3 regions of the Pseudoduganella sp. GW821-FHT05F09 genome follow, and region 2 is predicted to be linked to each of the others. Evidence: predicted binding sites of a transcription regulator. Region 2 holds the regulator's gene; each other region holds the start of a gene.
What was found. Region 2 encodes FNR, which switches genes on or off when oxygen is low (the NO sensors DNR and NnrR bind a similar motif). Its sites were predicted from a motif close to TTGATNNNNATCAA; they were not measured.

Region 1 (7,410 bases), on a different contig from region 2:
AGCGCATGTCTATGCCGGCGCGCAGGCCTGCGTCCAGGATGGATTCCTTGTCGCGGTCCATGGTGAACATGGTGTGGTTGCCGTCCATGACCACGGTCACTTCGGTCAGGCCGGCGCCGGCGTCGGCCTGCGCGCGCGGCTTGTGCTGGTGCTTGGGTATGCTGGCCGCGAACAGTTCGATCTTGATGTTCGCCTTCGGCATGCCCGCTTCCTGCAGCGCTTCGGAGACGCCGTGCATCATGTCTTCCGGGCCGCAGATAAAGGCGTTGTCGTAATCTTCCACGCGCACCCAGTGCTGCAGGAACTGCTGCGCCTTCTCTTTCGTGATGCGGCCGTTGAACAGCTCGATGTCCTGCTGCTCGCGGCTCATCACGTAGGCGATGTTCAGGCGGTCCGTGTAGATGTCCTTCAGGTCCGCCAGTTCGTTCTTGAAGATCACCGACGACGAGGCGCGGTTGCCGTAGAACAGGGTGAAGCGGCTGTTCGGCTCCGTCAGCAGCGTGGTCTTGATGATGGACAGGATGGGCGTGATGCCGCTGCCTGCCGCGAAGGCCATGTAGTTCTTGCGGTTGGCCGCGTCCAGCGCCACGTTGAAGTGGCCCATGGGCGGCATGACTTCGATCACGGCGCCGGCCTTCAAGGTGTCGTTGGCCCAGCTGGAGAACATGCCGCCGGGCGTGCGCTTGATGGCCACGCGCAGCGCGCCGTCCTGCACGGCGGAACAGATGGAGTAGGAACGGCGCACGTCCTCGGCATTAATGTGGGTGCGCAGCGTGAGGTGCTGGCCTTGCTGGTACTTGAAGCTTTCTTCCAGTTCGGGCGGCACGGCGAAGGTGACGGCGATGCAGTCGCGCGTTTCGTTGCTCACCTTGGCGACGGACAGCGGATAGAATTTGCTCATAATGGTTATGCTCTCAGTGGCACTTGAAGTAGTCAAACGGCTCGCGGCAGTCCAGGCATTTGTACAGCGCCTTGCACGGAGTGGAGCCGAACTGGCTGGTGTTTTCGGTATGGCTGGAGCCGCAGTTGGGACACACGACCTGGGGCTTGGCGACGGCGCCACGGCGCACTCCTGCGGCCAGGTCCGGTGCGCCGGACGCGGTGCGCCGCAAGCCGCTGATGTCGATCACCTGCTGCGCGGGCGGGGCGATGCCATAGCCTTTCAGCTTGGCCTTGCCCTCCTCGCTCATCCAGTCCGTGGTCCAGGCGGGCGACAGCTGCGTGCGCAGCTCCACCTGTGCCATGCCGCGCTCGCGCAGCGCACCGGTGACGGCGTCCGCGATCACCTGCATGGCCGGGCAGCCGGAATAGGTGGGCGTGATGGTGACGGTGCAAGCGCCATCGTCCGCCACGGCCACGCCGCGCACGATGCCCAGGTCCACCACGGAGATCACGGGGATCTCCGGGTCGGCCACCTCGGCGAGCCACGTCCAGACCTGTTCAGCAGTGACGGCGGCGGCTGGCATTTACCACTCCGAACCGGGGTAGGCGCGCTGCAGGAACTGCATCTCGGCCAGCAGATAGCCCAGGTGCTCGCTGTGCACGCCCTGCTTGCCGCCCTTCTGCATCCACGCGTCCGGCGACGGCATCGTCAAGGTGGCTTCGCCGAAGATGTCGCTCACGTGGGCCAGCCACTGCGCGCGCAGCGGCCCGGAAGCCGGGGCCACGCCCGCAGCCACCATGGCCTCGTCCACCGCGTCGTACTTGAAGAACTCACCCGTGTACATCCACAGCTCGTCGGCCGCCGCCTGCGTCTTGGCGTGGCTCACTTCGGTGCCGTCGCCCAGGCGCACGATCAGGTCGCCGCTGCGGCGCAGGTGGTAGGTCACTTCCTTCAGCGACTTCTCGGCAATCTCGCGGATGCGCTCGTCGCCGCACTTGGTCAGCGCGCCGATGAAGAAGTAGTGCCAGGTATCGAAGTAGAACTGGCGCATCATGGTGTCGGCGTAGTTGCCGTTCTTCTGCTCCACCAGCAGGCAGTTCTTGAAGTCGTGCGCGTCGCGGTGGTAGGCCAGCTTGTCCTCGTCGCGGCCCGCGCCTTCCAGTTCGGCGGCGTAGCTGTACCACATGCGGGTCTGGCCCAGCAGGTCCAGCGCCACGTTGGTCAGCGCCATGTCCTCCTCCAGCGCTGGGCCCTTGCCGCACAGCTCGGACAGGCGCTGGCTCAGGATCAGCGCGTTGTCGCCCTGGCGCAGCAGGTATGCAATCTTGTTGTCCATGCTCGCCTCGCGCTTACAGGTTCTTCACTTCTTCCGGCATCGGGAAGAAGGTGGGATGGCGATAGACCTTGCTGTTGGACGGCTCGAACAGCGCGTCCTTGTCGCCCGGGCTGCTGGCCACGATGTCGGTGGCGCGCACCACCCAGATGCTCACGCCTTCATTGCGGCGGGTGTACACGTCGCGCGCGTTGTTGACCGCCATGCCGGCGTCGGACGCATGCAGGCTGCCCACGTGCTTGTGCGCCAGGCCGTGCTGGCTACGGATGAAAACTTCCCACAATGGCCATTCTTTGCTCATCTTATGTCTCCTCAGGCCGCAGCCTTGTCCTCTTGGTGTTTGTCGGCGTAGGCCACCAGCGCGTCGCGGAACCACTCGCCCTCTTCCCAGGCCTGCACGCGGGTGCGCAGGCGCTCGCGGTTGCACGGGCCGTTGCCCTTCAGGACGGCCTGGAACTCGCTCCAGTCGATTTCGCCGAATTCATAGTGGCCGGTTTCGGCGTTGAACTTCAGGTCCGGGTCGGGCACGGTCAGGCCCAGGTATTCGGCTTGCGGCACGGTCTGGTCGACCATGCGCTGGCGCAGCTCGTCGTTCGAGAACAGCTTGATGCGCCATTGCGCGGACTGCGCGCTGTTGACCGACTCGGCGTCCGATGGGCCGAACATCATCAGCGACGGCCACCACCAGCGGTTCAGCGCGTCCTGCGCCATGGCTTTCTGTTCCGGCGTGCCCTTGGCCAGCGACATCATGATGTCGTAGCCCTGGCGCGCGTGGAAGGACTCTTCCTTGCAGACGCGGATCATGGCGCGCGAATACGGGCCGTAGGAGCAGCGGCACAGCGGGATCTGGTTGATGATGGCCGAGCCATCCACCAGCCAGCCGATGGCGCCCATGTCGGCCCAGCTCAGCGTGGGGTAGTTGAAGATGCTGGAATACTTGGCTTTGCCGCTGTGCAGGGCGGCCAGCAGCTCGTCGCGCGACACGCCCAGGGTCTCGGCGGCGCTGTACAGGTACAGGCCGTGGCCGGCCTCGTCCTGGATCTTGGCCAGCAGGATGGACTTGCGTTTCAGCGTGGGGGCGCGGGTCACCCAGTTGCCTTCAGGCAGCTGGCCGACGATTTCGGAGTGGGCGTGCTGGGAGATCTGGCGTATCAGCGTCTTGCGGTACGCGTCCGGCATCCAGTCCTTGGCTTCGATCTTCACGCCGGCGTCGATACGGGCCTGGAACTCGCGCTCGTCGGCGCTCATGTCCTCGTTCGTCTGAACTTTCTTCAGGCCGGTTTCAACCATCTGTGCGTACATGTTTTGTCTCCTTGGTCAAGGGTGTGAAATCATCATACGATACAAAAATTCGTTTGCATACTGATTTTTTGACTCAAATCAAAAAACTGTATCCCTTTGGGGTGAAATGGTGCCAGAATGGGCAGATACAAAAAAAATAATGCTGCGCCGAAGCCACGGCAAAGTAAACTCCCGGCTTGAGAGAACATCACCCGTGCGCAAGATGAAGACCCTGAACAGCAACGAATGGATCACCCACTTCCTGGCCAGCGACCCGCCGCGCTCGAAATCGCTGGTGATGACCATCTTCGGCGACGCCATCGTGCCGCATGGCGGCATGGTGTGGCTGGGCAGCCTGATCGAGCTGCTGGGTCCCTTCGGCGTGAACGACAGGCTGCTGCGCACCGCCGTGTTCCGGCTGGCGCAGGAAGGCTGGCTGGTGTCGCAGCGCGACGGGCGGCGCTCGTCCTATTCCATCGCGCCCGAGGCGCAGGCCCGCTTTGCGCGCGCGCAGCGCCGCATCTACGCGCCGCTGCAGGTGCACTGGGACGGCGACTGGACCCTGGTCATGAGCGGCAACAGCCTGGGCGCGGCCGAGCGCACGCTGCTGCGCAAGGAGCTGGTGTGGGAGGGTTACGGCCTGGTGTCGGCCGGCGTGTTCGGCCATCCGGCCGGCAATCCGGACACGCTGGACGAGCTGCTGGCGCGTACCGGCATGCGCGACAAGCTGTTCATCTGCCACGCGGCGGAAATGCCGGGCGCGCGCAACGGGCGGCCGCTGCGGGAAATGATAGACGAGGGCTGGGACCTGAGCGGCGTGAGCGGCGGCTACCTGCAGTTCATCGCCCAGTTCGAGCCGCTGCTGGCCCTGCTGCGCGGCGGGCACCAGCCTGAGCCGGAGCAGGCCTTCGTGATCCGCTCGCTGCTGATCCACGCCTGGCGCCGGGTGCAGCTGCACGATCCGCAGCTCCCGGTGGAACTGCTGCCCGAACCGTGGCCGGGCGCCTCCGCCTACGCGCTGGCGCGCGAGCTGTACCGCCTGGTGGCGGCGGCGGCCGAGCAGCACGTGCTGGCCGTGCTGCGCCGCGAGGACGACAGCGCCGCCGAAGCCGGCGGCGACTTCCGCCAGCGCTTCGGCGGGCTGGACTAGTTCCCAGCCAGCGCCGCCACTGTGCACATCCGGTACGGATAAGGCTCCGTGCCCACCGACGCGCGGTAAGCCACGCACGTGGCGGGATCATACGCCAGGCCGATCAGGCGCAAACGGCGCGCCGCCTCCGCTTCCATCGCCCGGTCCTCAGGCGCCGTATCCTTGCGGTACTGCGCCTGCAAGGCCAGCGTGCACAGCTGGCCCGAAGAGGCCGCCGTGCGGTCGACCTGGGCCTTCATGCGCACATGGCTGGCCAGCCATTCCAGCGCGCGGCAGCCCGATTCGCTGCCGGTCAGCCCCAGCGAGCCGGCCAGCTGCGCCTTGCGCTCCATGCCGGTGGCGCGCTTGTCGGTGGCGATGGGGAACATGATGTAGTGCGGCCCGCCGCGCGTGGCGATCAGCTGCTGCATGCGCTCCCGGTAGGCCTGCGACTCGGGGAAACCGGAACCCAGGCCAACCACCGCCGCCTCGGGCGGCATGAACTGCGCCAGCCATCCCATGGGACTGTCCGACGAGGCCTGGAACACCACGGCGCGCGCGGGCTGCGCGATGCGCGGCGCATCGGCCGCGAAGGCGCGTTCGGTCCAGCCAGCGTGGCCCCAGGTGGTGAACGGCAGCACCGCCAGCGTGGCGGCCAGCAGCAGCCAGCCGCCCAGGCGGGCCGCCAGCGCCTGCGGCACCATGGCCTGCAGCAGCAGCCAGAACAGCAGCGGGGCCAGCAGCTCCATCGGCACCACGTAGCGGTAGATGCTGAACAGGCGCACCCACACCACATACGACACCGCGAAGAACACCAGCAGGAACAAGGCGCGCGGCGCCAGCACGGGCAGCGCGGCGAGCTTGCCCTGCGTTCCCTGCACGCGGCGCAGCAGCGCCATCACCGCCCACGCCGCCACCGCCGTGTACAGCAGCGGCCAGATGATTTGCTGGATGGGCACTTCGGCGATGCGGCCGATATTGCGCGTGAACACGAAAGGCCACAGCAGGGCTTCAGCCGGGCCGCGCGGCAAGTGCCCCTCGTCCAGCACGCCCAGTTCGGCCGCCATCGGGCCGTGGAAGATGTTGTTAAATTGCGGAAACAGCGGGTTGCCGTAGCTGCTCCACATGCGGAACATCCAGTAGCCCGACGTCGCCGCCATGCCGGCCAGCACGCCCACGCCATACAGGAAGGCCGCCAGCACGCGCTGCCGCAGCGGCGCGGCCAGGACCAGCAGCGCGGCGCAGGCGCCCACCGCGAAGCTCACATTGGTCAGCTTCAGGCCAAGGCCCAGCCCCATGACGGCGCCCGCGCCCAGCAGCGCGCGCAGGCCCGCTCCGGCGCAGGACGGCAGCTGTTCCCAGCGGCGCAGCAGCCAGTACAGCGACCACAGCACCAGCAGCGCCGTCACGTTGTCGCCCATGGAATTGCCCAGCTCGGACAGGAAGGCCGCGCTCATCATGCCTGCGATGGCCAGCAGCAGCGCGGTGCGGCCGTTGGCGACGAACTGGCGCACGATGGCGGCCACCAGCACAAAGGCCAGGCCGTGCAGCACGCCGAAGGCAAAGCCGGCCACCGGCGCGGGCAGCCATTGCGTCAGCAGGAAATACGGCACGTCGAGCAAGGGGTTGAAATAGCTCTGGAAGCCGGCCGGCGACATGTCCAGCGCCATGCGCCCGTTCAGCAGCGCATGCACGTTGTAGAGGTGGTAGTTGCGCATGTCCCAGCCGTCGTCCTGCCCCATGGCCAGGGACAGCAGGCCGCACAGCAGCGGCACGATGAAGGCAGCGCGCCGCGCAGCGCGCGGATGCGACAGCGGCGCGGCCCAGCGCAGCAGCCAAGCTTCCAGGCGCCCCAGCACACCCGCGCTCATGGCGCTTCCCGGCTGAATACCGGCACCGCCATGTAGGCAAAGCGTTTTTGCTCGATGCGGGCCTTGGTCACCGCGTCCAGTATCAGGCCGCAGACCAGCAGGATAATCCCCAGCAGCATCAGGGAGGCGCACAGCACGGCGGTCGGCAAACGGGGCACCAGGCCGGTTTGCAGATAGGTCGCCAGCAGCGGCACGGACAGGCCAGCCGAAAGCAGCGTACACAGCAGGAAGCCGATGCCGAAGAAGGCCAGCGGCCGTTCCGATTTGAACAGGCGCAAGATGGTCATCAGGATGCGCGCGCCGTCGCGGTAGGTGTTGAGCTTGCTGAACGAGCCTTCCGGACGCGACTTGTAGACGGTCTCGACCTCGGCCACCGGCAGGCGCAGCTCCAGCGCGTGCACGGTCAGCTCGGTTTCGATTTCGAAACCGGCCGAATGCGCGGCGAAGGACTTGACGTAGCGGCGCGAGAACACGCGGTAGCCGGACAGGATGTCGTTGAAGGTGCGGCCGAACACAGCGGACAAACAGCCCGTGAGCAGGCGGTTGCCGAAGCGGTGGCCGAAGCGGTAGGCGCTCTGCTCTTCGGTCACGCGGCTGCCCACCAGCATGTCCAGCCCCTCGTCGAGCAGGCGGTCGACCAGCACCGGCGCCACCGAGGCGTCGTAGGTGTCGTCGCCGTCCACCATCACATAGGCGTCGGCCTCCACGTCGGCAAACATGCGGCGCACCACGCTGCCTTTGCCCTGCGCCGGCACGTGGCGCACGATGGCGCCCGCCTCGCGGGCGATGCGCACGGTGTCGTCGGTGGAGTTGTTGTCGAACACAAAAATCTGCGCCGACGGCAGATAGCGCTTGAAGTCGCGGATAATCGCGGCGATTGTCGTGGCTTCGTTGTAGCAGGGAACGAGCACCG
Region 2 (7,410 bases):
TGCGCGCGATCGCATGGTCGTCCACCAGCAGGACGGTGATCTCGTCATGCGCCATTTTTACTCTCCTCCAGCGGCAGGCGCAGCGTCAGCACGGTGCCGTCCGGGCCGCCCATGATGGCCAGCTGGCCGCCGAAACTGCGGCTGCGTTCGTGCATGCCCAATATGCCCCAGGACTCCCGGCTCAGCAGCCCGTCGGCCGCGATGCCCTTGCCATTGTCGCTTACCGTCAGCCGCAGCGTGTCCGCTTCGCAGCTCACTGCTATCGTCGCCTGCGTGGCCTGCGCGTGGCGCACCACATTGGTCAGCGCCTCCTGCACGATGCGGAACAGCATGGTGCTGCGGTCCGCGTCCAGTTCCAGCGCAGCGGCCTGCGCATCGATACGGCACACGCAACGCAGGCCTGCCCGCAGCGCCACCTGGTCCGCATACCATTCCAGCGCGGCCCACACGCCCAGCTGGTCCAGCACGCTGGGGCGCAGGTCGGTAATCACGCGGCGCACGGTTTCGATGGCGCTCTGCACCAGGTCCGCCGTATCCGCCAGCAGCGGCTCGGGCGTGCTGCCCGCCGCCACCGCCCGCTCCTGCGCCACCAGGACGTAGGCGCGGATGCCGGTCAGCAGCCCGCCCAGTTCGTCGTGGATTTCCTGCGCAATGCGCTTGCGTTCTTCTTCCTTGATGCGTTCCTGGTGCGCGCCCAGGCGGCGCAGCTCGTCCTGCGACTGGCGCAGTGCCTGCAGCAGCTGCTGGGACTTCTGCTCGGCCAGCTTGCGCTCGGTAATGTCGCGTACCAGGCCGGTGTACATGCGCTTGCCGCCCAGCGTCATCTCGGCCACCGACAGGTCCATGGGGAAGACGCTGCCGTCGCGCCGCAGGCCCTGCACTTCGCGGCCCTTGCCGATTATGCGTTTTTCGCCGGTGGCGCGGTAGTGGGACAGGTAGCCGTCGTGCGCGCTGCGGTGCGGCTCCGGCATCAGCATATTGATATTGCGGCCCGCCACTTCCGCCTCCCGGTAGCCGAACATGCGCTCGGCGGCGGGGTTAAGGCGCTCCAGCATGCCGTTTTCGTCGATGGTGATGATGGCGTCCACCGCCGTCTCGAACACGGCGCGCATGCGCGCTTCGCTCTCCTGGAGCGCCTGCTCGGCGGCCTTGCGGGCGCTGATGTCGTGGATGGTGGCCATCACCATGGTCTGGCCGTCCGGGCTGCGCAGCGGCGACAGGCTGACTTCGACCGGGAATTCGCGTCCCTCCCGGTGGCGGCCGGACAACTGCGCGCCGGCGCCCATGGCGCGCGGGCGCGGCTCGGCGCTGTAGCCTTCGCGCAGCGCCTGGTGGCCGTGCCGGAAGCGTTCGGGTATCAGCGTCTCCACCGGCAGGCCCTGCAACTGCTCCTGCGTGTAGCCGAACAGCGCTTCCAGGGCCGGATTGGCGAGCGCAATGGCGCCGCCGCGGTCGACGATGAGGACGGGGTCGGTGGCGGCAGCCAGTAGCCAGGCCAGGCTTTGGTCGGCGATGGGGGGATTTTGCATGCCGCAATCATACGAGGGATGCACGCCCCGGTAAAGCCTCGGCGCCCGTGCGGCGCGGCCGCCCGCAGTCAGGCGGCCTGCTGCTCCGGCGCCAGACGGCCGGAGGCCAGGTCCTGCAGGCCGGCCAGGTCGAGTATGCGCAGGTCGCGGTTGTTCAGGCTGATCCAGCCAGCCTTGCGGAAACGCGCCAGCAGGCGGCTGATGCTCTCGATGGTCAGGCCCAGGTAGCCGCCGATGTCCTCGCGCGACATGCGCAGCTGGAAGCTTGCAGGAGAGAAGCCGCGCGCCGCGTAGCGGGCGCCCAGCGAAGTCAGCATCAAGGCCAGGCGCTGTTCGGCGCGCATATTGCCCAAAAATAGGGCAACAGCCTGCTCGCGCTGGATCTCGCGCGCCATGACGCGGTGGAACTGGTGCATCAGCTCGGGTACTTGCGCCACCAGTTCCTGCAGGCGGTTGAAGGGGATTTCGCACACTTCGCTGTCTTCCAGCGCCACCGCGCTGCAGCTGTGCTGGCCGGTGCCTATCGCTTCCATGCCGAGCAGGTCGCCGGCCATGTGGAAACCGGTAATCTGCTGTTCGCCGCGCTGGTTCACCTGCGCGGTCTTGAAATGCCCCAGGCGCACCGCGTACAGGCTGCCGAAACCCTGCCCCATGCTGAACAGCTGCTCGTCGCGCTGCACCTTGCGGCGGCGCGAGATGATCTGCTCCAGGCGGTGCATCGATTCCTCGTCCAGGCCCTGCGGCAGGCACAGGCGGTTGAAGCTGCACAGGCCGCAGCGCGGCTGGGGCTGCGGCCGCGCTGGGTTGGAGGATGCGATGTGGATGGTGGCGGTGGTCATGGTCGGCTCCGGTGCATGGGCTGCGCTGTCGATGCGGACAGTATCGCGTGCACCGGGCCTGGGCGGTATCGGGTATTCCGGCCAGTTGCTGTAGGGGATCCCCTACAATCCGGCTCAGAAGGTGATTTTCAGGGCCGACGGTGCCCCGGCCAAGGCGCCGGGAGCGCTGGAAATGCCCTCCACGGTCAGGCCTTCCTGGGTCTGGCGGAACGGCAGCGCGCCGTCGCGGCCCAGCTGTTCCACGCCCTTCACCTTGCCCGCGCCCGGGCCGAGCACGCGCAGCACCACCGAGCCGTCGCGCGGCGCGCCGATGGCGTAGACCGCCGCCCCCTTGGCCGTGAAGCGCCACGATTCCTCGCCGAACTGCTTCCAGGGCCGGGTGCCGTAGATGGCCTCGCCATTGGTGTCCAGCCAGGCGCCCACGTCCAGCAAGGTGCGCTGCTGCTCCTCGGGGATGGTGCCGTCCGCCTTGGGCGAGAGGTTGAGCAGGTAGAAGCCGCCCTTGCTCGCCGTGTCCACCAGGCGGCCGATAATGGCGGCGCCGCCGGCCACCTTCATGCCGTTGGTGTAGCCCCAGGTGCTGCCTATGGTGTCGTCCACCATCCACGGGCCGGGGCGGATGTCGGCCGGCGAACGCACGCCTATTTTTTCAAAGTCGATGATGGAGCCGACCTGCCTGGCGTCGTCATTGCTGGGCGCGTAGGCAACGAACTTGGTGCTGATCGAGACTTCCTTGTTCCAGGCCTGGGCGCGGTTGTAGTAATAGGCCGCCAAGCGCAGCTTGAGCGGGTCCAGCACGCGCAGATTGACGCCGTTGTCGAACCACAGGATGTCGGGCTGGTACTGGTCGATCAGCTCCAGGTTGCGGTTCACCCAGTCGGTGAGGAAGCGCTCCATGGCGGGCTGGCTGCGGTCGGCCACGTTGTAGAACGCGGCCCACTCCGGGTCGTACAGGTCGGCCTTGGCCGCTTTCAGGCGGGCTTCCAGCGCTGGCGGGGGATTGATGAAGGTGAAATTCTCCACCCCGTGGTTGGATACGCCGAACTTCATGCCCTCCTTGCGCACGGCGGCCGCCAGTTCGCCGATCAGGTCGCGCTTCGGTCCCATGCGCTTGGCGTTGAACGGCGTGACCCGGCTGTCCCACAGTGCGAAATTGTCGTGGTGCTGGGCGGACGGCATGACAAAACGGGCGCCGGCCCGGCGGAACAGCGTGGCCCACTGCGCCGCGTCGAACTTCTCCTGCTTGAACTTGGGGATGAAGTCCTTGTAGCCGAAGCGTTCCGGCGGGCCGAAGTTGGCGGTGTGCCAGGCCAGGTCGGCGCCGTACATATGCTTTTCATACCATTCGTTGTGGTAGGCCGGCACCGCGTACACGCCCCAGTGCATGAAGATGCCGAACTTGGCGTCCTCGAACCAGGCCGGGGTGCGGTAGTTCTTGCGGATAGACTCCCAGTCCGCGGCGTAGGGGCCGGGCGGCAGCGGCGTAGCGACGGCGGCGTCCGCAGCCGCCACGGTGGCCGGGGTGGCGGGCGGTCCCATCACGCCGTAGTCATACAGCTTGGACTCCGGCACGCCGCCCCGGTCCGGCTTGGGCAAGGGGCCGGCATCCGCACCGGTCAGGATGGACGCGAGGACGGCAAGAGTTAAACCGGACAGCAATGGCGCGCGCAGCATGATTGGCCCCCGTAATTATAAAAATGACGGCTAGCGTATCGCGCGGGCACGTTTCGCGCACGTTTCGCTTTGTATCACTCATAAACATGATTAGATTGCGCCAGCCGTTGACACTGGCGTGACGACTATCGATACTCGGAAGCCATCCTAATCAGACCTATAACAATATCCCCATGGCAGTCATCACCGAGATTGAAGACCTGCGCCTGCAGGCCAAGCGGCGCGTCGCGAAAGCTATTTTTGGCTACGTCGATTCCGGCTCCTACACCCAGGGCACCATGCGCGCCAACAAAAGCGACCTGGAAGCCATCCATCTGCGCCAGCGCGTGGCCGTGAATGTGGACCAGCGCAACACGGCCACCACGCTGGCCGGGCAGGACGCGTCCATGCCGGTGGCGCTCGCGCCGGTGGGCCTGACGGGCCTGAACTACGGCGACGGCGAGATCCTGGCGGCCCAGGCGGCCGAGGAATTCGGCGTGCCCTTCACGCTCACCACCATGAGCATCTGCTCCATCGAGGACGTGGCGGCGGCCACCACCAAGCCGTTCTGGTTCCAGCTTTACGTGATGCGCGACCGCGCCTTCGCCGCCGACCTGATCGCGCGCGCCAAGGCGGCCAAATGCTCGGCGCTGGTGCTCACGCTGGACCTGCAGATCTTGGGCCAGCGCCACGCGGACCTGCGCAACGGGCTTACCGTGCCGCCGCGCCCCACCCTGTCCAATATCGCGGACATGCTGAGCAAGCCGTCGTGGTGCGCCAGCGTCCTGCTGGGCAAGCGCAAGACCTTCGGCAACCTGGACGGCCACGTCAAGGGCGCGCAAGGCCTGTCCACGCTGATGGCCTGGGTGGGCCAGCAGTTCGACCCCACGCTGAACTGGGACGACGTGGAGTGGATACGCAAGCAATGGGGCGGCAAGCTGATTTTGAAGGGCATCCTGGATCCGGAAGACGCCAAGATGGCGGCCCGCACCGGCGCCGATGCGCTGGTGGTCAGCAACCACGGCGGCCGCCAGCTGGACGGCGCCATGAGCTCCATCCGCGCCCTGCCCGGCGTGCTGGAGGCGGTGCAGGCGGAGAATCCGAACATGGAAGTGTGGATGGACGGTGGCATCCGCTCGGGCCAGGACATCCTGAAAGCCTGCGCCATGGGCGCGCGCGGCGTGATGGCGGGCCGCAGCTACATCTACGGCCTGGGCGCCATGGGCAAGCCGGGCGTGAGCCTGGCGCTGGAGATCATGCGCAAGGAACTGGACGTGTCGATGGCGCTGTCCGGCATCCGCGACATCCGCGACGCCAACCGTTCGCACATCGTGCTGCCCAAGCACTGGTAAATCACTGGTAAAGACCAACAGGACCTCCATGCACACCTACCGCACCGCTGGCATTGCAGCGTCCCTGGCACTGGCGCTGAGCGCCGGCGCTGCGGCCGCCCCGGCTCAAATCGCAGGCAAGCAGCTTGAAAACCTGGACCGTGGCGTGCTCGCCATCGCTGCGAATGGCGGCGTCTTCGTCAGCTGGCGGGCGCTGGCGACGGACCCTGGCGGGACGTCCTTCGATCTTTACCGCGACGGCAAGCGCCTGAAGCCGGAGCCGCTGAAAGGCAGCAACTACGTGGACCCGGCCGGCACCGCCGCTGCCGTCTACTCGGTGCGGCCCGTCATGATCCACGGCCGCGAGCAGCCCCTGGCCAGCGCCGGCGCCACCTGGCCGCAGCAATACAAGACCATCCCGGTGCAGAAACCGGCCGGCGGCGTAACGCCCGACGGCCAGAGCTACACCTACGAAATCAACGACGGCTCGGCCGCAGACCTGGACGGCGACGGCAGCTACGAGCTCATAGTGAAGTGGCAACCGACCAATGCGCATGACAATTCGCATGCGGGCTACACCGGCAACACCTATATCGACGCCTACAAGATGGACGGCACGCGCCTGTGGCGTGTGGACCTGGGCCGCAATATCCGCGCCGGCGCGCACTACACCACCTTCCTGGTCTACGACTTCGACGGCGACGGCAAGGCCGAGTTGATGGTGAAAACCGCCGACGGCACCGTGGACGGCAAAGGCACGGTGATCGGCGATGCGAACGCGGACTACCGCAATCCCAAGGGCTACATCCTGTCCGGCCCTGAATTCATCACCGTCTTCAACGGCGAAACCGGCGCCGCCATGGCCAGCGCGCCCTACCTGCCCGGCCGCGGCGACGTGGCCGCCTGGGGCGACGCCTACGGCAACCGGGTGGACCGCTTCCTCGGCGGCGTGGCCTATCTGGACGGCGCCAGGCCCAGCGCCATCTTCTCGCGCGGCTACTACACGCGCGCCGTGATCGCCGCCTGGGACTGGCGCGGCGGGAAACTGAGCAGCCGCTGGGTGTTCGACAGCGACGTGGCGGGCGGCGAAGTGAACCACCAGGGCGCGCACTGGCTGTCCGTGGCCGACGTGGACAACGACGGCAAGGACGACATCATCTACGGCGCGGCCACCATAGGCAGCAACGGCAAAATGCTGTACAGCACAGGCCTGTGCCACGGCGACGCCCTCCACGTGGGCAAGCTCGATCCGCGCCGCGAGGGCCAGCAGATCTTCATGGTGCACGAAACGCCGAGCTGCTACGGCAAGCACGGCATAGAAATGCATGACGCGGCCACCGGCAAGATCCTGTGGAGCGTGGACGGCAAAGGCGCGGACGTGGGGCGCGGCGTATGCATGGACATCGACCCGGCCCACCTGGGCGAAGAATGCTGGGCTTCGGTCGGCGGCTTGATGAGCGCCAGCGGCGTGCAGATCTCCCCCGAACATCCGCGCCGCATCAACTTCGCTTCGTGGTGGGACGGCGACCTGCTGCGCGAGTCGCTGGACGGCACGCGGATAGAAAAATGGAATCCCGCCACCAAGGACATGCAGCCGCTGCTGAATGGTGCGGACTTCGGCGCCGCCTCCAACAACGGCACCAAGTCCACGCCTGTGCTGTCGGCGGACCTGCTTGGCGACTGGCGCGAGGAAGTGGTCTGGCGCAGCGCCGACAACAACTCCCTGCTGGTGTTCAGCACCACCGCGCCCACCACCCACCGCATTCCGGCGCTGATGCAGGACGCGCAATACCGCGCACAGGTAGCGGGACAAAACGCAGGCTACAACCAGCCGCCGCACCCGTCGTTCTACCTCGGCGAAGGCATGGCGCCGCCGCCCGGCGCATTCCGTTTCAGCGCACAAGAATAGTCGGCATACAACACAACAGAAACAGAGACCATGAAGACTCCCCTGCTCGCGGCGCGCCGCGCCACCACGCTGGCCCTGCTGCTGGCCGCCAGTTTTTCCGCCGCCGCACAGAACGGCGAAGCCCGCCGCTTCGATTTCAGCGCACAGCC
Region 3 (7,410 bases), on a different contig from region 2:
GCCAGCTCGCGCACCAGGCGCGGGAATTTCTGAAACAAACGGCCCACCGGCTGCATGCGGGTGGCCAGCGTGGCGCGCTGCAGTTCGGTCGAGTAGCGCGAAGCGCGCTCCAGCGTTTCGGTCAGCGCCGACATCAGGCTGGCGGCCTGGCCTTCGAATTTGAATTGCTGCAGACGCTCCAGCAGCACGGCGGCCTGGTTGGCGGCCTGCACCGATTCGCCGGCCACTTCCAGCAGCGCGTCGAGCTTGACGGCGTCGATACGGATGCTTTCTTCCTTGGCCGGCGCGGCGTGCGCCTTGGCGTCGTCGCGCTCCGGACGGGCGCGGGCCGCAGCCGGGGCGGCGGGTGCGACGTCGGCGGCGGCGGCGATGGCGGCAGCCACGCCCTCGGACACGGCCGGGGCGGCTGCGGCGGCGGGCGCGGCGGCGCTGCGCGTGTACGTGCCTTCCGGCACCACGGAGATATACATGCCCTCCCAGTCCAGGCCGTCAGCCGAGGCGGCGGCCGGAGCAGCGGCGGCGGCGGGCGCGGCGGCCGCAACCGGTGCGGCGGGCACAGCGGCAGCGGCAGGCGCGGCCTTGGCCGGCGCGTTGCCCTTGCCTTCGATGGCGTCCTTCAGGATGGCTTCCAGCTCGCCCGGCATGGCCGGCAGGTCTTCCGCGGCGCCGCCGTTGTTCAGTTCGGTCAGCTGGTCGGCCACGAAGCCGGACGCCATCAGCGCCGCCTCGATGGCGATAGGCGTGACCGGCGCGGCGCCGGTGCGCAGCGCGTCGAACAGGTTTTCCGTCAGGTGGCAGGCCGACACCAGGGCGCCCAGGCTCATGAAGCCGGCGCCGCCCTTGATGGTGTGGAAGGCGCGGAACACCGCGTTCAGCGTTTCCTTGTTTTCCGGGTCGCGTTCGAGGCGCAACAGGTTTTCTTCAACATTTACAGCCAGGTCCATCGCCTCGACGACGAACTCCTTGAGCATATCGTCCATTAGAATCCCAGATCGGCAAGCAGGTCATCGACACTGTCCTGGTTCAGCGCCACCGTCGGTGCGGATGGGCCGGACATCAGCGACACCTCTTTCTGCGCGATCTTCTCGCGCACCTCGGTCGGCGCGTTGTCTTTCAACAGCTGCGCCAGTTCCGATTCCACCGTCTTGGTGATGCCGACCACTTTCTTGATCAGCTGGCCGGTGATGTCCTGGAAGTCCTGGGCCATCATGATTTCCAGCAGGCGGGCTTTTTCCGCCTCGGTCGCGGCCGACACCGCCTGCGCGAAGTCGCGCGAGTCGCCGGCCAGGGTCTTGAATTCGTCCAGGCTGAGCTTGCCCGCGAACAGGGCGGCCCAGCGGTCTTCCATGGCCTTGGACTGCTTGGACAGCACGTCCTGGGCCGGCATGCCGTCGTCCAGGGTGTTGAGCACCTTGTTGGCGGCCTGCTCGGTCAGGCTGGCCACGTATTCCAGGCGGTCCTGGGCGTCGCCGATCTGGGCCGACGCTTCCGTCAGCGCCTTGTCGTAGCCCAGTTCACGCAGCGAATCGTGCAGCAGGCGCACAATGCCGCCCAGGCGTTCGAACATCGGGTTGCCGTCGCCATGGTGCTCGCCGGCGCCAGCGTCGGCGGCCGGGGCGGCTGGGGCTGCAGCGGCCGGGGCGGCTGGAGCCGCTGCGGCCGGACGGGAGGCAGAGACTTCGTCGAACAGGCTCTCCAGATCATCCTCGGCGGATGGGGCAGGCGCAGCAGCTACGGGAGCAGGTGCGGGTGCCGGTTCTGTAGCGCGTTGCGCGGACACTTCATCAAATAGTGCGTCGAAATCATCAGCGGCGTTGGTCATATCCCTGCTTCTCCTAATTTGTCAAAATGCTATGCTGCTCGCCCCGGCGCTTCGCGTGATGACGCCCGGCAATATTCAAACCGCTTACGCGAGTGTAGCAGGGCGCTGGCCGGTTGTTCAATCACCGGCGCTGGAAAGGCGCTTGCCCCACCCTGTGGCATGGCGTAAACGGAGTTTTCTGTTGTATTTGGAGATACTAACATCGCCAGGGGCGCCTCGGGGTGCCTCAGAGGAACAAATACCGCGATGCGGCAAAAAAATCGTCCAGGACATGGTGCGTATTTGACGTGGTGTTTCCTGTGTTTCTTGATAAATATCAAGTCTTTCCATCCTAATAATGGGCGTAATCGCGGCTACAATAAAGTATGGCCCCCGATAGCGTAGCGGATTTTCATAGACAAGGAGCTGCATATGTACCGCAAAATCCTGATCACCACCGATGGCTCGGCCGTCTCCAAGATGACCGCCTGCGCCGGCGTGGCGTTTGCCCAGCAAATGGGCGCCGAAGTGCTGGCCCTGTTCGTGGCGCCGGAATACCAATACCCCATCTACGTTGAAATCATTCCGCCCAGCTATCCGAGCGAGGAGGAATACCGCGCCGCCATGCAGCGCGCCGGCGCCGAGCATGTACAGCCCATCCTGGACTCCTGCCGCAAGAAAGGCCTGGAATGCCAGGGCCTGACCGCGTTCGCCGAAAGCACGGCGCTGAAGATCGTCGATGTGGCGGCGCAGCAGGGCTGCGACCTGATCTTCATGGGCTCGCACGGCCGCAGCGGCTGGGGACAGCTGCTGCTGGGCAGCGTCACCAACAAGGTGCTGTCCCACTCGAAGCTGCCGGTGCTGGTGCACCGCCTGCTGAAAGAACCCTTGCCGGACTGAGCGCCGCCCGCCGTCCCTTCCCTGTAACACTACTTCGCAATCCATGATCAAAATAGTCATTGCCGACGACCACACCATAATGCGCGAGGGCCTCAAGCGCATCCTCGACGGCGCGCCCGACATCGATATCGTCGGCGAAGCCATCGACGGTTTTGAAGTACTGAACCACATCCGCCAGGGCGGTTTCGACTTGCTGCTGTTGGACCTGTCCATGCCGGGGCGCAGCGGCATCGAGCTGATACGGCAGATCCGCAGCGAAGCGCCCAAGCTGGCCATCCTGATACTCACCATGCACGAGGAAGAGCAGTACGCGGTGCGCGCCATCCGCGCCGGCGCGCAAGGCTATCTGACCAAGGAAAGCGCCGGCACCCAGCTGCTGGGCGCAATCCGGCGCGTGGCCGCCGGCCGGCCCTATATCAGCACCGAAGTGGCCGAGCAGCTGGCGCTCAACATCATGCTGCCCAACGAGAGCCTGCTGCACAAACAGCTGTCGGACCGCGAGTTCGAGGTGTTTTCGCTGCTGGTGGCCGGCAAATCCATCACCGAAATCGCCAATGGCTTGCATCTTAGTGTAAAGACGGTCAGCACCCACAAGACCCGCATCATGCAGAAGATGGGCATGAACTCGCTCTCTGAAATGGTGCAGTACGCCGTGGCGCACCGCCTGCTGTCCCCCTTCAAAACGTAGGACAACTCCTACAAACGGGCGCTTACTCCTACGCCCACAATCAGCCTCGGCTGATATCTATGGCAAGACCATGTTGGCATACTGAAATCACACGATGGAAGTTGCCAGAAGGTCATAACTGCTACAAGGAGAAAAGCATGCAGTCTACGCACATCAACGAATTCCGCCCCGGCACGCCGGTGGCGCCACTGTCCGGCCTGGAGGCCGGGCGCCAGCGCCAGGGCCGGCTGTGGTCCAACCTGACGGAAGTCTGCGAACTGCTGCATATCCCTCCCGTCAACATCGCCCACTCGGAGGAGCTGCTGTTCCAGCACGTGCAGTTCAAAACGGGCCAGCGCATCCACACCATAGGCCAGCCCTTCGACATGCTGTACATCGTCAACTCCGGCTTCCTGAAAACCGTGCTCATCGACGAATTCGGCAACGAGCAGGTGCTCAGCTTCCCGATGAAAGGCGACATGATGGGCGTGGACGGCATCCACACCCGCCACTACTCGTCGGAAGCGGTGGCGCTGTCGGACTGCGACCTGATCCTGCTGCCCTTCCGCAAGCTGGCCGCGCTGGGCCGCGTGCACATTGAACTGGAAAACATGATGTACGGCGTGATGAGCCGCGAACTGGTGCGCGAGCAAGCCATGATAGGCATGCTGGGCGCGCTCAGCGCCGAGGCGCGCGTGGCGCGCTTTCTGGTGGCGCTGTCGGACCGCTTTGCGCAAATGGGTTATTCCAGCAAGCTGTTCAACCTGCGCATGACGCGCCACGAAATCGGCAGCTACCTGGGCCTGACGCTGGAAACGGTCAGCCGCACGCTGTCCGCCTTCAACGAGGTGGGCCTGATCAGCGTCGACCAGCGCACCATAGGCATCAAGGATCCGGAAGCGCTGAAAAACCTGCGCCGCCTGCCGCCGTCGCGCGCGCGCGGACGCCAGCCCGCCGCCCGCGCCAAGGCGGCAGCGGCGGCCGCATCGGCGTCGGCGCCAGGCGCCCAGCCGCTGTACGCCACCGTCTAGTTTTCTTCAGGGTACACCCCAGTTTGGCCCGCGCACCGCGGGCCTTTTTTTATGGCCGCGCTCCACGCAAATTGTTCTTGCAAATAAAGCAGGCTTGAACAATAATGCAAATGCGAATCGTTCTCATTTAATGGAGTGTAAAACATGCATGCAGAGAAATCCATCCTGGCGCCCGCAAGCGCCGCCCTCCCCGCCGCTGCGCGCAGTACCGCTCCGGCCGCTTCCTCCGTCCGCCGCCTGACCAGCGCCGGACTGATGCAGGACCAGCGGGAAGTGGAAATTGAACACGGCAACAAAGTCTACCGCCTGCGCATCACCCAGCTCGGCAAGCTGATCCTGACCGCCTGAGCATCCGAAGATTCCCACCCCAGCCAGCCATCCGCATTGCGGTAGCCAGCCTTCCCGACCTTGCGAGGAGTGCCTGATGGCTATCATCGACCGTACCGATCCTATCTTCCTGACCAATAACCAGGGCGGCCAGCGCCCCGAACTGATGCTGTCCGCCGTGCTGCACCTGATGTCGCACTACACGGCCAGCGCCGGCGAAAGCGGGGCCTGCCTGAAGCTGGCCTCGGTCATCGAGCGCCACTTGAAAGCACTGGCCAGCCTGCCGGAACTGGCGCCGGTGCTCAGCGCCACCTGCCAGCAGCTATCCGAGCAATGGGCCGGCGTGGTCGAGCGCGCCATGCCGGTGCAGGAAAAGCACAACTTCCTGGAACGGCTGATGGCCCGCTCGCGCGGCGAGCAGGCGGCGTGAGGCGGCGCCATGTGCGATAAACATCAATCCCAAACCGGCGCCGGCGGCGCGCAGACCTCGCGCCGCCGGCGCTTGTGGGAACTGGGCCACGCCTGCCATTGCCCGCTGGTCGGCGTCGGCATGCCGCTGGCGGCGCTGCGCAAGCTGGTGGGCAAAATCACCGGCGGCGCCGTGGTGGCGGACGACTACGAAGTCCACGTGGGCGTAGTGACCGAATGCGGCGCCCGCAACCGCCTGTCCGAGGCCTTGCAGAAGGAACTGGAGCGGCGCTACGCCGGCGTGCTGCTGCGCTTCAAGAGCGCCAAGGACAGCGCTACGGTGGCCGCGCTGTGGCGCGCCGCCGTGGCCAACGGCGACGTGGCTGGCGCCTTCTGGGCCGGCCTCACGCATGCGCGCTGCACGCCGGAGCTGGAGGAACAGATGTGCCGCGACCTGCACATGGTGCAGCACCAGGCCGGCGCCTGCGCGCGCGCCGACATCAGCCGCTTCCATGCGGTGCTGGAGGAAAATTCGCGCATGACGCGCGAACTGGCGCGCCTGCAGCAGCGCAATGCCGCCATGCAGCTGGAGCGCAACGCCGAGCTGGACCAGCACGCCAGCCAGCTGATGCAGCTGCGCGCCCATCTGGTGGGACGCGACAGCCTGGCCGACTCGCTGCGCCACGAACTGGAACAGCTGCGCGCCTCGATTCCCGGCCTGGACACGCGCGACCGCCTGGCCCAGCGCCTGAGCCAGGTGGACGAGCGCGAGCGCGCGCTGCGCAACCAGGTGGCGGACCTGAAGCAGGAACTGGCGCAAGCGCAGGCGGCGCAGGCCGCCATGCAGGCCCCGGCCCCGGCAGGCGCCGCCGTCCAGGCCCAGCCCCAGGCCGAGCGCGGCGCCGCGCAGCCGCCCGCCGAACACGTGATCCGCATGCCGGAACGGCTGGCCGACCGCAGCATCCTGTGCGTGGGCGGACGCACCGGCAATGTGGCGACCTACCGCGCGCTGATCGAGCGCGTGGGCGCCCAGTTCGCCCACCACGACGGCGGCCTGGAGGACAACGCCAACCGCCTGGAGGCCAGCCTGGCCGCCGCCGACCTGGTGATCTGCCAGACCGGCTGCATCAGCCACAGCGCCTACTGGCGCGTGAAGGACTTCTGCAAGCGCACCGGCAAGCGCTGCGTGTTCATCGACAACCCCAGCATCTCCAGCCTGGCGCGCGGCCTGGAGGAAGCCGACCTGGCCTGATTCTTCCGCGCATAAAAAAACCCACCGGTTCCTTTCGGAACCCGCGGGTTTTTGTTTTGCCCTGGCCGCAGGGCGGCCAGTTCAGTCTACATTAGAAGGTATAGGTACCGGTCATGTAGAAGGTGCGGCCCATAGGGTCAGCATAGCGTGGGTCGAAACCAACCTGGTGGCCGGACGAAGCGCGCAGCGAGAACGGCGGGTTGCGGTCGGCGATGTTTTTCACACCAGCGCGCAGGCCGATTTGCTTGTTGATGGTCCATTTACCCTGCCAGTCGAAGGTCAGGTGCGATGGAACTTCCATGCGGAACTTCTCCAGCTTGCCGGTGCTCAGGTTGCGGCTTTCCGCTTCCGCATCGGTGTAGCCGTTGCGGTAGTTGGCGGTCAGCGTGTTCGAGAACGCGCCGGTGTCCAGCGTGGTGGCCAGACGGATGATGTGGCGGAACGACACGGCATCGTTGATACCGAAGTAGTTCATGCTGTTCACCCAGTCGTTATCCGTACCTGGACGGGTGTAGTCCGACTTGATCAGGTAGGTGCCGTTCAGCGTGCTGGTCAGGTTGCCGAAAGCAAAGCGGTGACGGTAGGTGGTTTCCCAGTCAATACCTTGGTTGTGGGTCTGGCCGATGTTGATCGACAGGGTCTTCTTAGCCCAGTAGGTCTGGTTGTTGCCTGGGTCCACGAAGGTGGTGAACAGGTCGCGGAACTTGACCGGATCGCCGAAGATCTGGGCTTCGCTCACGCTCGACACTGCGTCGCGGATTTTCACGTCCCACAGGTCAGCCTGCACCGAGAAGGTCGCGGTTGGCTCGAAACGGAAGCCAACGGTGAACTGCTTGGATTTTTCCGGTTTCAGGTTTTCGTTGCCGCCCGAAATGACATTGTACTGGCGCTTGCCAACCTGGCAGTAGTCAGCTTTTTCAGCTTTCAGGTTGGCAGGGCAATCCCACGACGAAGCGGTGAAGCCTGCAGCCACCAGCGGCTGGCCGATGTCCAGCATGGAAGGTGCCTTGAAGCCGGTGCCGTA

Region 1: a site for FNR is predicted at 3,587-3,600, ahead of paaA (1,2-phenylacetyl-CoA epoxidase subunit PaaA). Genes of this name have one in related genera too.
Region 3: a site for FNR is predicted at 2,129-2,142, ahead of AC07S4_RS27775 (universal stress protein). Genes of this name have one in related genera too.

Annotation. Positions count from the first base shown of each region.
Region 1 covers NZ_JBWKSD010000003.1:468,524-475,933, reverse strand. The annotation lists gene paaE (1,2-phenylacetyl-CoA epoxidase subunit PaaE) at 1-901, opposite strand, end outside; gene paaD (1,2-phenylacetyl-CoA epoxidase subunit PaaD) at 915-1,466, opposite strand; gene paaC (1,2-phenylacetyl-CoA epoxidase subunit PaaC) at 1,467-2,219, opposite strand; gene paaB (1,2-phenylacetyl-CoA epoxidase subunit PaaB) at 2,233-2,517, opposite strand; gene paaA (1,2-phenylacetyl-CoA epoxidase subunit PaaA) at 2,529-3,518, opposite strand; gene paaX (phenylacetic acid degradation operon negative regulatory protein PaaX) at 3,721-4,647, shown strand; gene AC07S4_RS11960 (hypothetical protein) at 4,644-6,497, opposite strand; gene AC07S4_RS11955 (glycosyltransferase family 2 protein) at 6,494-7,410, opposite strand, start outside.
Region 2 covers NZ_JBWKSD010000001.1:1,073,884-1,081,293, reverse strand. The annotation lists gene AC07S4_RS04560 (response regulator) at 1-55, opposite strand, end outside; gene AC07S4_RS04555 (PAS domain-containing sensor histidine kinase) at 45-1,529, opposite strand; gene fnr (fumarate/nitrate reduction transcriptional regulator Fnr) at 1,598-2,368, opposite strand; gene AC07S4_RS04545 (alpha-L-fucosidase) at 2,483-4,042, opposite strand; gene AC07S4_RS04540 (alpha-hydroxy acid oxidase) at 4,216-5,373, shown strand; gene AC07S4_RS04535 (rhamnogalacturonan lyase) at 5,402-7,261, shown strand; gene AC07S4_RS04530 (GDSL-type esterase/lipase family protein) at 7,292-7,410, shown strand, end outside.
Region 3 covers NZ_JBWKSD010000011.1:84,568-91,977, reverse strand. The annotation lists gene AC07S4_RS27785 (chemotaxis protein CheA) at 1-980, opposite strand, end outside; gene AC07S4_RS27780 (protein phosphatase CheZ) at 980-1,822, opposite strand; gene AC07S4_RS27775 (universal stress protein) at 2,234-2,701, shown strand; gene AC07S4_RS27770 (response regulator) at 2,745-3,389, shown strand; gene AC07S4_RS27765 (Crp/Fnr family transcriptional regulator) at 3,527-4,399, shown strand; gene hemP (hemin uptake protein HemP) at 4,544-4,747, shown strand; gene AC07S4_RS27755 (hypothetical protein) at 4,824-5,156, shown strand; gene AC07S4_RS27750 (DUF2325 domain-containing protein) at 5,166-6,386, shown strand; gene AC07S4_RS27745 (TonB-dependent receptor) at 6,478-7,410, opposite strand, start outside.